One region of the Streptomyces agglomeratus genome, then DNA from elsewhere that is predicted to be linked to it. Evidence: riboswitches for the same ligand, from Rfam matches in the RefSeq annotation. Region 1 holds a riboswitch; the other holds the start of a gene.
What was found. A riboswitch is a leader RNA that binds a small molecule or an ion and turns the genes downstream of it on or off. The one in region 1 is predicted to bind cobalamin.
Positions count from the first base shown of each region.

Region 2: linked by a shared signal. The riboswitch ahead of AS594_RS11975 (ribonucleoside-diphosphate reductase subunit alpha) and the one ahead of AS594_RS21560 (ABC transporter substrate-binding protein) in region 1 are both predicted to bind cobalamin.

Region 1 covers NZ_MEHJ01000001.1:4,951,172-4,958,079, reverse strand. The annotation lists gene AS594_RS21575 (MoaD/ThiS family protein) at 1-123, opposite strand, end outside; gene AS594_RS47590 (putative leader peptide) at 227-340, opposite strand; gene AS594_RS21570 (ABC transporter ATP-binding protein) at 410-1,186, opposite strand; gene AS594_RS21565 (FecCD family ABC transporter permease) at 1,183-2,235, opposite strand; gene AS594_RS21560 (ABC transporter substrate-binding protein) at 2,247-3,185, opposite strand; cobalamin riboswitch at 3,290-3,424, opposite strand; gene AS594_RS21555 (M67 family metallopeptidase) at 3,494-3,910, opposite strand; gene AS594_RS21550 (amino acid permease) at 3,979-5,427, opposite strand; gene AS594_RS21545 (DUF2017 domain-containing protein) at 5,775-6,377, opposite strand; gene clpS (ATP-dependent Clp protease adapter ClpS) at 6,377-6,691, opposite strand; gene AS594_RS21535 (nicotinate phosphoribosyltransferase) at 6,773-6,908, shown strand, end outside.
Region 2 covers NZ_MEHJ01000001.1:2,851,636-2,858,543, reverse strand. The annotation lists gene AS594_RS11980 (ribonucleotide-diphosphate reductase subunit beta) at 1-30, opposite strand, end outside; partial or broken gene AS594_RS11975 (ribonucleoside-diphosphate reductase subunit alpha) at 33-2,424, opposite strand; cobalamin riboswitch at 2,566-2,689, opposite strand; gene AS594_RS47560 (hypothetical protein) at 2,801-2,950, shown strand; gene AS594_RS11965 (YbdD/YjiX family protein) at 3,244-3,447, opposite strand; gene AS594_RS11960 (carbon starvation CstA family protein) at 3,444-5,663, opposite strand; gene AS594_RS11955 (GntR family transcriptional regulator) at 5,915-6,685, opposite strand.

The DNA of each region.
Region 1 (6,908 bases):
GCCGGCGTGGCGCGATTCCAGGTCCGTGAAGAGGTCGGCGAGGGTGTCGCCGTTGCCCTCGACGGCCTTGGCGCCGTCGGTGTAGGTGCGGAGGATGGTCGGGATGCGGACCTCGATGGCCATGGCTTTCGACTCCTGTCAGGAGGGTGGCGTGAAAGGCGCGCGGCAGTTCGTCCCCCGCGCAGGGGCAAGCGTGTGCGTGTACGTGTGCCGGACGGCCCGCGGCTCAGGCCGTTCGGGCCGTACAGATTGCGCTGGCGAGCCGGCACAGGTCGACGTGCAGGCGCGCCACGAGCAGCACGGTGCTCGGCGTCGTCTCACTCACGTCGTGGGGAACCATGCGGTCATCGTATAGATTCCCGGCCCACTTGCCGGTATGTGATCTCACATTGTGGGCGAAATGTGCTCGTCACTTGGACACCGGTAGATAGACGACGGTCGGCGAGCCGGTCGTCGGATGGATGCTGACCTCGGCGGACACCCCGTAGACGGTGTGCAGGAGGTCGGTGGTGAGGACCTCTTCGGGGGTGCCGGACGTGACGACCCGGCCGCCGTCCAGGACGTAGATGCGGTCGCAGTAGTACGCCGCGAGGTTCAGGTCGTGCAGGGCGAGCAGGTTGGTCGTGCCCAGGTCGCGGACCAGGCTGAGGATCTCCAGCTGGTAGCGGATGTCCAGGTGGTTGGTCGGCTCGTCGAGTACGACGAGGGACGGCTGCTGGACGAGGGCGCGCGCCGTCAGTGCCCGCTGGCGTTCGCCGCCGGACAGGGACGGGAAGGCGCGCGCCGCGAGGTCCGCGATGCCGACGCGGGCGAGGGCGTCCCGTACGAGGGTGTCGTCGGCGGCCGTGTCCTGTTCCCAGAAGCGCTTGTGCGGGGAGCGGCCCATGGCGACGACCTCCCGGACGGTCAGTTCGAAGCCGCCCTGTCCGCCGTCCTGGGGGACGGTCGCGATGCGCCGGGCGCGGGTCTTGGGGCTCATGGCGTGCAGGTCGTCGCCGTCGAGGAGGACGCGGCCGTGGGTGGGGCGCAGGGTTCCGTACACGCAGCGCAGGAGGGTCGTCTTGCCGCTGCCGTTGGGGCCGACGAGCCCGACGGTCTCGCCGTCGGCGGCGGTCAGGGTGACGTCGTCGACGAGGTGGCGGCCCCCGATGCCGTACGAGAGCCCTTCGGCGGTGAGGGTCGTCATGCGGGGGCTCCTTCGGTCGTGCCGTACGCCCGGCGGCGCAGCAGCCACAGGAAGAAGGGGCCGCCGGTGAGCGCGGTGAGTACGCCGACGGGGATGTCCTGGGGTGCGGCGACCGTACGGGCGGCCAGGTCGGCCAGGACGAGGAAGGCCGCGCCGCCGAGCGCGGCGACGGGCAGCAGCCGGCGGTGTCCGGCGCCGACGGCCATGCGGGCGGCGTGCGGGACCATCAGGCCGACGAAGCCGATCGCGCCGCTGAAGGCGACGAGTACGCCGGTGAGGAGCGAGGCCAGGACGAACACGGCGGCGCGGAAGCGGCCGGTGTCGAGGCCGAGGACGGTGGCGCCCTCCTCGCCGGCCAGGAGCAGGTCGAGCGGCCGGGCGAGGGTGACGAGGAGGGCTGTGCCGAGCGCGAGGACGGTCGTGGGGAGCGCGAGCATGTCCCAGCGGGCGCTGCCGAGGCCGCCGAGGGTCCAGTAGAGGATTTCCTTGAGGTGGTCGGCGCGCGCGGAGGTGACCATCAGCAGGCTGGTCAGGGCGGACAGGATGTAGGAGACGGCCACTCCGGCGAGGAGGAGGCGTCCGGTGGTCATGGCGCCGCCGCCGCGCGCGAGCGCGTGGACGAGGACGAGCGAGGCGAGCGCGCCCGCGAAGCCGGCGAGCGGGACGGTGACGGTGGTGGCGAGGCCGGCGCCGATCCCCAGGACGATGACGCCGACCGCGCCGACGGAGGCGCCGGAGGAGACGCCGAGGAGGAAGGGGTCGGCGAGCGGGTTGCGTACGAGGGCCTGGAGGACGGTGCCGATGACCGCGAGCCCGGCGCCGACGACGGCGCCGAGCAGGACGCGGGGCAGCCGTACGTCGAGGACGATCGTGCGGTACGGGCCCGCGTCGGCGGCGCCGGTGACGATCTCCAGGACCTGCGGGGCGGGGATGCGTACCGAGCCGAGGGCGAGTCCCGCGACCGCCGCTGCCGCGAGGAGGGCGGCGAGCGCGGCGACGAGGAGGGTGTAGCGCAGCCGCCCGCGGGCGGCGGGGGTCTCGCAGCTCACGTCCGTGCCCGCTACTTCTTCAGCTCGGGGTGGAGTTGGCGGGCGAGCTTGTCGACGGCGGCCGGGGCACGTACGCCGAGGACCATGTCGGACAGGGGCAGGACGGCGAAGCGCTTGTTCTTGACGGCGGGGACGTCGGCGAGGGCCGGGTCGTCGAGGAGGCGCTGTTTCTTCTGGGCGACGGTGGTGCTGCCGTAGTCGAGGATGACGATGGCCTCGGGCCGGCGGTCGACGACGGTCTCCCAGGAGGCGTCGGCGAAGGGCTTGGGGAGGTCGGCGAAGACGTTCTCGCCGCCCGCGCGTCCGACCATCTCGTGGCCGATGCCCGCTCCGCCGACGGTGGAGGCGGTCTTGTCGCCGCCGTCGTAGACGAAGACGGAGACCGGGTCGACGCCGGCGAGCTTCTTCTCGGTGGCGGCGTTCACCGCCTTGGCCTCGTCGATCCAGCGCTCGGCGCGGCCGGCGACGCCGAAGGTGCGGCCGACCTCGCGGATCTCCTGGTAGAGGGCTTCCATCGAGGTCTTGCCGTCGGCGCAGTACTCCGTGTTCAGGCGGGAGTCGATGCCGGACTTCTTCAGCGTGTCGCGGCTGCGGCCGTCGCCGGGCGAGAAGGCGGAGGCGTAACCGCCGTACACGAAGTCGGGGTTGGCGGCGAGGAGCTTCTCGTACGAGGGGTACTCCTTGGCGAGCACGGGGGTGGCCTCGTACTGCTTCTCGTACTTGGGGAGCACCTTGTCGTCGAGGTAGGCGGTGCCGACCAGGGACTTGGCGAGGCCGAGCTCCAGCATGACCTCGGTGACGTGCTGGTTCATGGTGACGACGCGGGTGGGCGGTGCCTTGTAGGTCGTCTTCACGCCGCAGTTGGTGACGGTGTACGGGAAGCGGGGGGCCGCTTTCGCGGCGGTCTCCGGTGCGTCGTCCGCCGTGGTGCAGGCGGTGAGGGGGAGCAGGGCGGCGGCGGTTGCGGCGACGGCGGGGAGCGCGCGGCGGGAAAGCCAGGTACGGCCGGACACGGTGGTGCCTCCTCCGGGGGATTTCCTCGTCCCCTGGTCGGTGGTGCGGAAGGCGGCAGGTCAGTTCCTGGCTTCCAGGCATGGCGATGGCCGTGGCGGTCGTCATGACTGGTCACAGTGGCGGGACCGTGCCGGATTCGCACCGGCTTCCTGGGTCCTGCCGCCCGGGTCGTGCACAGTCTGTCACTGCGTCCCGTGTGGAGATCATTCGGGCCGGAGCCTTACGGCGCAGTGGCGGGGCCGGGCTACGCCTCGACCTTGACCTCTTCCTCCGTGATCACGCCGTCCACGATGCGGAACGAGCGGAACTGGAAGGGGCCCGCGTCGTCGGTGTCGGCGGTGGAGACCAGGACGTAGTGCGCGCCGGGCTCGTTCGCGTAGCTGATGTCCGTGCGGGACGGGTACGCCTCGGTCGCCGTGTGCGAGTGGTAGATGATCACGGGCTCTTCGTCCCGGTCGTCCATCTCGCGGTAGAGCTTGAACAGGTCCGAGGAGTCGAACTCGTAGAACGTGGGCGAGCGGGCGGCGTTCAGCATCGGGATGAAGCGCTCGGGGCGCCCGGACCCGGCCGGTCCCGCGACCACGCCGCACGCCTCGTCGGGGTGGTCGGCGCGGGCGTGCGCGACGATCTGGTCGTACAGGGCCTGGGAAAGGGTCAGCATGGGCCCCAGGATAAGCAAAGGGCCCCGCCCGTACCGAGGGATGGTACGGACGGGACCACATGCTGGGATCAGCTCTGCTCGGCGGCAGCCTGCCCGCTGTTGCGCTTCTTCAGCACCAGCCAGGACACGCCCAGCAGCAGCGCCCACAGCGGCGCGCAGTACAGCGAGATGCGCGCGTCCTTGTCGACGCCCATCATCACGATGACCATGCCGATGAAGAGCAGGGCGAACCAGCTCGTGTACGGCGCTCCCGGGGCCCGGAAGGAGGACTTCGGCAGCTCACCGCGGTCGGACTTGGCCCGGTAGCGGATCTGGCTGACCAGGATCATGATCCAGGCCCACATGCCGGAGATGGTCGCGAAGGAGACGACGTAGTTGAACGCCTCGCCCGGCCACTGGTAGTTGATCCACACGCCGACCAGCATCAGGGCGGCGGAGAAGGACGTGCCCACGAGGGGCAGGCCGTTCTTGGTCAGCTTGGTGAAGAACTTCGGGCCCTGGCCGTTGAGCGCGAGGTCGCGCAGCATGCGGCCGGTGGAGTACATGCCCGAGTTGCAGGAGGACAGGGCGGCCGTGAGGACCACGAAGTTGACGATGGCGGCGCCGACGCCGAGGCCCATCTTCTCGAAGGCCGCCACGAACGGCGAGACGCCCGGCTGGAAGTGGGTCCACGGGACGACCGACAGGATCATGATCAGCGCGCCGACGTAGAAGACGGCGATGCGCCACGGGACGGTGTTGATGGCCTTGGGCAGGACCGTCTGCGGGTCCTTGGCCTCGCCCGCCGTGACGCCGACCAGCTCGACGGCGAGGAAGGCGAACATGACCAGCTGGAGGGTCATCAGCGTCTGGCCGATGCCGTTGGGGAAGAAGCCGCCCTGGTCCCAGAGCATGGTGACCGAGGCGGTGTCGCCGGCGTCGGAGAAGCCGAGGGTGAGGATGCCGGCGCAGATGAGGATCATGCCGACGATCGCGGTGACCTTGATCATCGAGAACCAGAACTCCAGCTCACCGAAGAGCTTGACGGAGATCAGGTTCACGCAGAAGAGGAGGACCGTGAAGATCAGGGCGAAGACCCACTGCGGCTGATCGGTCCAGCCGTCGGTGCCCTTGGTCCAGTACTGCATGTACTCGGAGGCCGCGGTGACCTCGGTGATGCCGGTGACGACCCAGAAGAGCCAGTACGTCCAGCCGGTCACGAAGCCGGCGAAGGGGCCGACGAACTCGCGGGCGTACTCCGAGAAGGAGCCGGAGACCGGGCGGTACATGAGGAGCTCACCGAGCGCCCGCATGATGAAGAAGATGACGAGGCCGGCCATGGCGTAGGCCAGGATCAGGCTGGGGCCGGCGATGGAGATGCCCTTGCCCGCGCCGAGGAAGAGGCCGGTGCCGATGGCGCCGCCGATCGCGATCATCTGGATCTGACGGGCCCCGAGTCCGCGCTGGTAACCCTCGCCGGATGTCGCGCCTTCGGCCTCACTGCCGTCGTGCTGCTTGTCGACCTGCACTGAGGTCATGGTGTGTCGCGCCTTTCTCCATGCCGATCCGGCCTTGAACGGCTCGGATCGACTGTGACGATCCTTTGAGGGGCTCGGCCCCCGGATGTGGAATGGAGTTGCGTGCCGGGGTCAGCCGGCGTCAGCGCCCCCGGGGACAGGGGTGGCGTCCCCGGGCGGTCGTGAAGATTTATCACGCCCGCAACAGTGATCCACTGCGCCCAATGTGGCGCACACCACGGGAAAAATGGGACAAGTAACGCCTGGAGCCCCAAAGGGACCCCAGGCGTTAATCCGATCGTTATCCGGATTTGAGTGTCCGTTGAGCGAACGCCATGAGTGATATGTCAGGACAGGTCAGGGCATATTCAGGGCATGAGCGTTTCGACGAGGCTCTCCTGGAGCGCGCCGAGCCACAGGTACGCCATCACCATCGGCTTGCGCGGATCGGAGTCCGGCAGCCGGTACAGCTCCCCGTTCTCGTCCTCGTCGGTGACCTCCAGGCGCGTCCCGATGGTCAGCCGCAGATCGTTGAGCGTGCCGAGCCAGCGCTTGCACTCGTCGTCCGTGAGCTTGAGTACGGCGCCGCCCTCGCCCCCGGTGGCCAGCGTGTCGAGGCTGCGGACGACCGCGAGGGCGTCCTCCCGCTTGCGCTCGCGCAGGTCGTTCTCGGTGAAGCGCCGGAACTCGGCGGAGTTGGCGCGCACCTCGCGCTCGTGCGCGTCGTCGGGATCGGCCTGCGGATCGCCGTACGCGTCGGGGAAGAGCCGGGCGAGCGCGGGGTCGGACGGCGCCTCGCTGGGGCCCTGCGCGAACAGCGCGGCCAGCGGGTCCTCGCCCGCCGCCGGCTGGTCGCCGGGTCCGACCAGTTCGAGCAGTTGTACGGCCAGGCTGCGCAGGATCGAGATCTCGACCTCGTCGAGCGCGACGGCCACGCCGCCGCCGGGGATCTGCTCGAAGAGCCCGGCCATCAGCCGCGGTCCTGCGTGAGGGTCGCCCAGAGTCCGTAGCCGTGCATCGCCTGCACGTCGCGCTCCATCTCCTCGCGGCTGCCGCTGGAGACGACCGCGCGGCCCTTGTGGTGAACGTCCAGCATCAGCTTGTGCGCCTTGTCCTTGGAGTAGCCGAAGTACGTCTGGAAGACATACGCGACATAGCTCATGAGATTGACGGGGTCGTTGTGGACCAGCGTCACCCAGGGGACGTCGGGTTCGGGGACGGCGGAGGTTTCCTCGGCCGATTCCGGGCGTTCGATCTCTGCGGGAGCCGTACTCACTTGTCCCATGGTGCCACCCGGGAGGGACCCTCGCACAAACGGCCACGTAGAAATCGTCACTCTGACGAGATTGGGGGTAGCATCTTTGCCATGAACACTGCGGACCTTGGGCTGCCGGTGGATGTGCCGTCGACAGCGCTCTTCACCGACCAGTACGAGTTCACGATGCTCCAGGCCGCCCTCCGGGCCGGTACCGCCGACCGGCGTTCCGTCTTCGAGGTCTTCA
Region 2 (6,908 bases), 2.1 Mb from region 1:
GTTTTTAGAGATTGCAGCGTTTTCGCTCATGATTACTGGCACGCCTCGCAGGACTCGGGGTTCTCAAGGGAGCAGGCGATCGCGTCCGCGTCGGGGCGGCGGGGCCTGCTGTACGGGGATGGGGGCCGCGGCAGCCGCGCCGGAGCCGGCCGCGCGGGCGATGCGGGTCGCGGGGCGCGAGCGCAGGTAGTACGTCGTCTTCAGCCCCTTCTTCCACGCGTAGGCGTACATCGAGGAGAGCTTCCCGATGGTCGGCGTCTCCAGGAAGAGGTTCAGGGACTGCGACTGGTCGAGGTACGGCGTACGGGCCGCCGCCATGTCGATCAGACCGCGCTGCGGGATCTCCCACGCGGTGCGGTACAGGGCCCGTACCTCCTCGGGGATCCAGCTGAAGCCCTGCACCGAGCCGCTGGACTCGCGCAGCGCCTCGCGGGACTGGGCGTCCCAGACGCCGAGCTTCTTCAGGTCCTCCACCAGGTACGCGTTGACCTGGAGGAACTCACCGCTGAGCGTCTCGCGCTTGAAGAGGTTGGAGACCTGCGGCTCGATGCACTCGTACACGCCCGCGATGGACGCGATGGTCGCGGTCGGCGCGATCGCGAGGAGCAGGGAGTTGCGCATGCCGGTCTTCGCGATACGGGCGCGCAGCGCGTCCCACCGCTCCGGCCAGGTGACCTCGACGCCGTAGTGGTCGGGGTGCAGGACGCCGCGCGCCGCGCGGGTCTTCTCCCAGGCCGGGAGCGGGCCGCTGACCTCGGCGAGGTCGCAGGACGCCTCGTACGCGGCGAGCATGATGCGCTCGGCGATCCGCGTGGACAGGTCGCGGGCCTCGGCCGAGTCGAAGGGCAGGCGCAGCTTGAAGAAGACGTCCTGGAGACCCATCGCGCCCAGGCCCACCGGACGCCACTTGGCGTTGGAGCGGCCGGCCTGCTCGGTCGGGTAGAAGTTGATGTCGACGACGCGGTCGAGGAAGGTGACGGCCGTGCGGACGGTCTCGTCCAGCCGCTCCCAGTCGATCTCGCCGTTCCCGAGAACGAACGAACCGAGGTTGACGGAGCCGAGGTTGCAGACGGCCGTCTCGCCGTCGTCAGTGACCTCCAGGATCTCGGTGCACAGGTTCGAGGAGTGGACGACGGAGCCGGGCTCGGCGGTCTGGTTCGCCGTACGGTTCGACGCGTCCTTGAACGTCATCCAGCCGTTCCCGGTCTGCGCCAGGGTGCGCATCATCCGGCCGTACAGCTGGCGCGCGGGAATGGTCGTACGGGCCAGGCCGTCGGCCTCCGCCTTGCGGTACGCCTGGTCGAACGCGTCGCCCCACAGGTCGACGAGCTCGGGAACGTCGGAGGGCGAGAACAGCGACCAGTCGGCGTCCGCGTCGACGCGGCGCATGAACTCGTCGGGGATCCAGTGCGCGAGGTTCAGGTTGTGCGTACGCCGCGCCTCCTCACCCGTGTTGTCGCGCAGTTCCAGGAACTCCTCGATGTCCGCGTGCCACGTCTCCAGGTAGACGCAGGCCGCGCCCTTGCGCCGGCCGCCCTGGTTCACGGCGGCGACGGACGAGTCGAGGGTGCGCAGGAAGGGGACGATGCCGTTCGAGTGACCGTTGGTGCCGCGGATCAGGGAGCCGCGGGCGCGGATGCGGGAGTACGAGAGGCCGATGCCGCCGGCGTGCTTGGAGAGGCGCGCGACCTCGTGGTAGCGGCCGTAGATCGAGTCGAGCTCGTCGAGCGGCGAGTCCAGCAGGTAGCAGGACGACATCTGCGGGTGGCGCGTACCGGAGTTGAACAGCGTCGGCGACGACGGCAGGTAGTCCAGGCGGCTCATCAGGCGGTACAGCGCGGCGACCTCGTCGGCGGCCGGGGGGGAGTCGTCCTTGGCGAGGCCGGACGCCACGCGCAGCATGAAGTGCTGCGGGGTCTCGATGACCTGACGGGTGATGGGGTGGCGCAGGAGGTAGCGGCTGTAGACCGTGCGCAGTCCGAAGTAGCCGAAGCGGTCGTCGGCGTCCTGGTCGACCAGCGCGTCGAGGCGGGCCGCGTGGGCGTTCACGAAGTCGGCCGTGCGGTCGGCGATCAGGCCCTCGCGGTGGCCGACGGACACCGACTCGGAGAACGTACGGACGCCCTGCGTCGCCGCCTCGTCCCGGATCGTACGGGTCAGCAGGCGGGCCGCGAGGCGGGAGTACGCCGGGTCCTCGGAGATCAGCCCGGCGGCGGCGTCGGTGGCGAGGCCCCGCAGCTCTGCCGCGTCGGACGCCGCGTTGCGGCCGCGCAGGGCGGCCGCGGCGACTCTGCCCGGGTCGGTGTCGGGGAGGTCGGCGGTCAGGTCGGTGAGGGTCCGCAGCAGTGCGGTCCCGGCTCCGGGCCCGTCGGACGGCTCCGTCGATTCCGTGGCAGTGGCCGGATCGGCTGACGCGATGGTCACAGGGGTGCTCTCCCTCGCTCGGCGCGGGGCCGGCGGGGGAGCGGGGGCGTACGGGCACACGTCACCCGTCGAGGGCGGCACACCGCGTAGCGTCCACCGGCCCAACCGCGAGGCCCGGACGTGTCGGTATCCGGTTCGGTCGAGCCGGATACACCGTCGGCAGGTCTTCGGACTCCCGGGTGCACAAAAGCACACCGATCACACCGTTGCGGGACAGTTCCGGATTCACACCGGATTCCCCTGCGGCGACAGCGAGCATGAGCATACATGTGGGGGCGGTTGGATGATGCACCCCCCACATGTTGTGTCACGCGGGAAGGGGACCGCAGTTGTCACAGGGCGCCGCTATCGTCGTGAGCACAAGGAGGTACGCCCCATGACAGCTGTCGCCGGCCGGCCCCACCTGCTCCCCGAAGAGTTCGACGAGGCCACGCGCATACTCGCCCGCACGACCGAGGGCGTGCGTCTGGAGCTCATCGACGGGCGGCTGAGGAGCAGGGTTGTTCCGGACGGGGACCACGGGTGAATCATTCAGTGGCTGACGCGCATCTGCTTGCAGTCTCGTCCCGAGCTGTGGCTCCATCCGGACCAAGGGCTGAAGGTGCAGGCGTACCGCAAGGGCCGCGCGCCCCGACGGCTCACTCGCGCCCAGTGATGCCTTCGTACGAGAACGCGCACACCGTCCCGTTCGGCAAGCCGGTGGCGCTGCCCGGCCCGGTCGAACTCACCCTGGAGACCCAAGCCCTGAAGGAGTGGGTGCGCTGACGCCGACGGGCCGCCGTACCCCCGAATGGGGCGCGGCGGCCCGTGGGCGACCGTTCAGCAGCAGCGGAAGCCCTCGCGGGGGTCCGCCTCGCGGGCGTCCGTGCGGCTGCGCTCGAACTGGCGGCGGGTCATCACCGGCGCCCCGGGGTCGCAGGAGCGCGCGTGGGCGACGTACCGGTCGTACGCCGACTCGCCGGTCAGCTCGCGGACGTACCAGCGGATCCGGCCCGCCGCCCGCCGAACGTCCGTCAGCGTCATTCCGGCGTCCCCGTCCCGGCGGCCGCCGTCTCCTTGCGGTTGCCGCCCTCCGGGCCGACGCCGGCGGCGACCAGTTCGGCCTTCTCCTCCTTGGTGGCGATGATCGAGGCGGGGGCGACCAGCTTGGACTCGACGTACGGCGCCTCGTGGAGCTTGACGCTCTCGGGGTCGCGGATCGCCTTGAGGCAGACCCGGCCGGCGTCCGCGAGCACCACCACGATGAGGACCGCGAAGAGCGCGCACAGCACGCCGTCGACGGTCGAGTTGGTGACGACGGTGTGCATCTGGTCCATGTTCTTGGCGGGCGGCAGCACCTGGCCCGCGTCGATGCCGGCCTGGTACTTGTCGCGCTGGGCGAAGAAGCCGACCTTCACGTCGTCCGAGAAGATCTTCTGCCAGCTCGCGGTGAGCGTGACCGCCACGTCCCAGGCGAGCGGCACCGCGGTGACCCACGCCCACTTCAGGCGGCCGGACTTCACGAGCAGCGTGGTGCAGACGGCGAGGGCGACGGCGGCCAGCAGCTGGTTCGCGATGCCGAACAGCGGGAAGAGCTGGTTGATGCCGCCCAGCGGGTCGTGCACGCCGACCCACAGGAAGTAGCCCCAGCCGCCGACGACGACCGCGCTGGCGAACCAGACACCGGGCTTCCAGCTGACCTGGCGGAACGGCTTGTAGACGTTGCCCAGCATGTCCTGGAGCATGAAGCGTCCGACGCGCGTGCCCGCGTCCACCGTGGTGAGGATGAACAGCGCCTCGAACATGATTGCGAAGTGGTACCAGAAAGCCTTCATCGCGGTACCGCCGACGACGGCCGAGAAGATCTCCGACATGCCGAGCGCGAAGGTCGGCGCGCCACCCGTGCGCGAGAGCAGGCTCTGCTCCTCGACGTCCTTCGCGGCCTGGGCCAGCGCCTCGGGCGAGATGGAGAAGCCGAGGTTCGTCACCGCCTCGGACGCCGCCTGGACGCTGTCCCCGACGACGCCGACGGGGGAGTTGATGGCGAAGTACAGGCCGGGATCGATGATGCAGGCCGTGATCATGGCCATCACCGCGACGAACGACTCGGTCAGCATCGCGCCGTAGCCGATCATCCGGATCTGTGTCTCCTTCTGGACCATCTTCGGCGTGGTGCCGGAGGAGACCAGGGAGTGGAAGCCGGAGAGCGCGCCGCAGGCGATGGTGATGAAGACGAACGGGAACATCGAGCCGGCGAAGACCGGCCCGGTGCCGCTGGTCGCGAAGTCGGTGACGGCGGGCATCTTCATCGTCGGCAGCGCTATGAAGACGCCGAGGGCGAGCAGCCCGATCGTGCCGACCTTCATGAAGGTGGAGAGGTAGTCGCGCGGCGCCAGCAGCAGCCACACCGGGAGGACCGAGGCGAGGAAGCCGTACACGATCATCCAGATGACGAGCGTGCCCGGCTCCAGCGTGAAGGTGTCCGCCCACGAGGACTCCGCGACCCAGCCGCCCGAGACGATCGCGAGCAGCAGCAGCGCGACGCCGATGACGGAGACCTCGCTGACCCGGCCGGGACGCAGGACGCGCAGGTAGACGCCCATGAACAGGGCGATCGGGATGGTCATGCCGATGGAGAAGACGCCCCACGGCGAGTGCGCGAGCGCGTTCACGATCACCAGGGCGAGCACCGCCAGCAGGATGATCATGATGGCGAAGACGGCGACCAGGGCGGCCGCGCCGCCGAACGGTCCTATCTCGTCCCGCGCCATCTGGCCGAGCGAGCGGCCGTCGCGCCGGGTGGAGAAGAAGAGCGTCACCATGTCCTGGACGGCGCCGGCGAGGATGACGCCGACGATGATCCAGATCGTGCCGGGCAGGTAGCCCATCTGCGCGGCCAGTACGGGACCGACCAGCGGACCCGCGCCCGCGATGGCGGCGAAGTGGTGGCCGAACAGGACGCGGCGGTCGGTGGGGTGGAAGTCGACACCGTTGTCGAGCCGCTCGGCGGGTGTGGCCCGGTTCTTGTCGACCTTCAGGACGCGGTGGGCGATGAAGCGCGAGTAGAAGCGGTACGCGATGGCGTACGAGCCGAGGGCCGCCGCCAGCATCCAGGCGGCGGAGACCTCTTCACCGCGCGAGAGGGCGAGTACGGCCCAGGCGATGGCGCCCACCAGGGCCACCGAGGCCCAGATGGCTATGGACTTCGGGGACAGGGCCCCTTTTCCCTGGGCTGGCGTTGTCGACTGCGGCTCCGGCATGACGATCCGTCCCCTCGCGCGATCTTTCTCGTAACGTGCGCGAAATCTAGGTGCTGTGACCGTCGTCCGTAACCCCCTGTCCGCATATCGGTACGGACACGGCCCGACCATTGCAGGTCAGGGCCGTACCGGAGCTCCTTCGTGTCAGGCCCGCGTCATTCCGTCGGCCGCTTCAGGTTCGCCACGCCGTGCTGTCCCGGGAGCGACCCCCGGACCCCCGGCCGCGCTGGGAGTGCCGTCGCGTCAGTCCGTCATTCCGTCGGCCGCTTCAGGTTCGCCACGAACTTGTAGCGGTCGCCGCGGTAGACCGAGCGCACCCACTCCACCGGCTCGCCGTTGCCGTCGATCGAGTGCCGGGACAGCATCAGCATCGGCAGGCCCACGTCCGTACCGAGCAGCCCGGCCTCGCGCGGGGTGGCCAGCGACGTCTCGATCGTCTCCTCGGCCTCGGCCAGCCGTACGTCGTACACCTCCGCCAGCGCCGTGTAGAGCGAGGTGTACTTCACGAGCGAGCGGCGCAGCGCCGGGAAGCGCTTCGCCGACAGGTGGGTCGTCTCGATCGCCATCGGCTCGCCGCTCGCCAGCCGCAGCCGCTCGATCCGCAGGACCCGGCCGCCCGGCGAGATGTCGAGCAGCCCGGCGAGCGTGTCGTCGGCGGTGACGTAACCGATGTCCAGGAGCTGGGAGGTGGGCTCCAGGCCCTGTGCCCGCATGTCCTCCGTGTACGAGGTGAGTTGCAGCGCCTGCGAGACCTTGGGCTTGGCCACGAACGTGCCCTTGCCCTGGATCCTCTCCAGCCGGCCCTCGACCACCAGCTCCTGGAGCGCCTGGCGCACCGTCGTACGAGAGGTGTCGAACTCGGCGGCCAGAGTCCGCTCCGGCGGTACCGGGGTACCGGGCGGCAGGGTCTCCGTCATATCCAGCAAATGCCGCTTGAGCCGGTAGTACTTGGGCACGCGCGCGGTGCGCGTCGCCGCCGCCGCCGTGCCCTCGGCCTCCGTGCCGCCCCCGTCCGTGGCCATGACCCGCCTTCCCGACTTCTGTGCTGCTGCCGTCACCGGCTCCTCCGACTGTCGCGGCTCACATGGTGGCACGGCCTTGTCGAAGGTCGTCGCCCTTGCTCAGGTGTCGGTCCGATAACGGACGCGAGAGCCCTTCTTATACACCCTTGACACCCCTAAAGGTCTAGGCCAAGCTCCCGGTACTGGTCTAAACCATTAAAGACCAAGGTCCCACCCCCGGGCA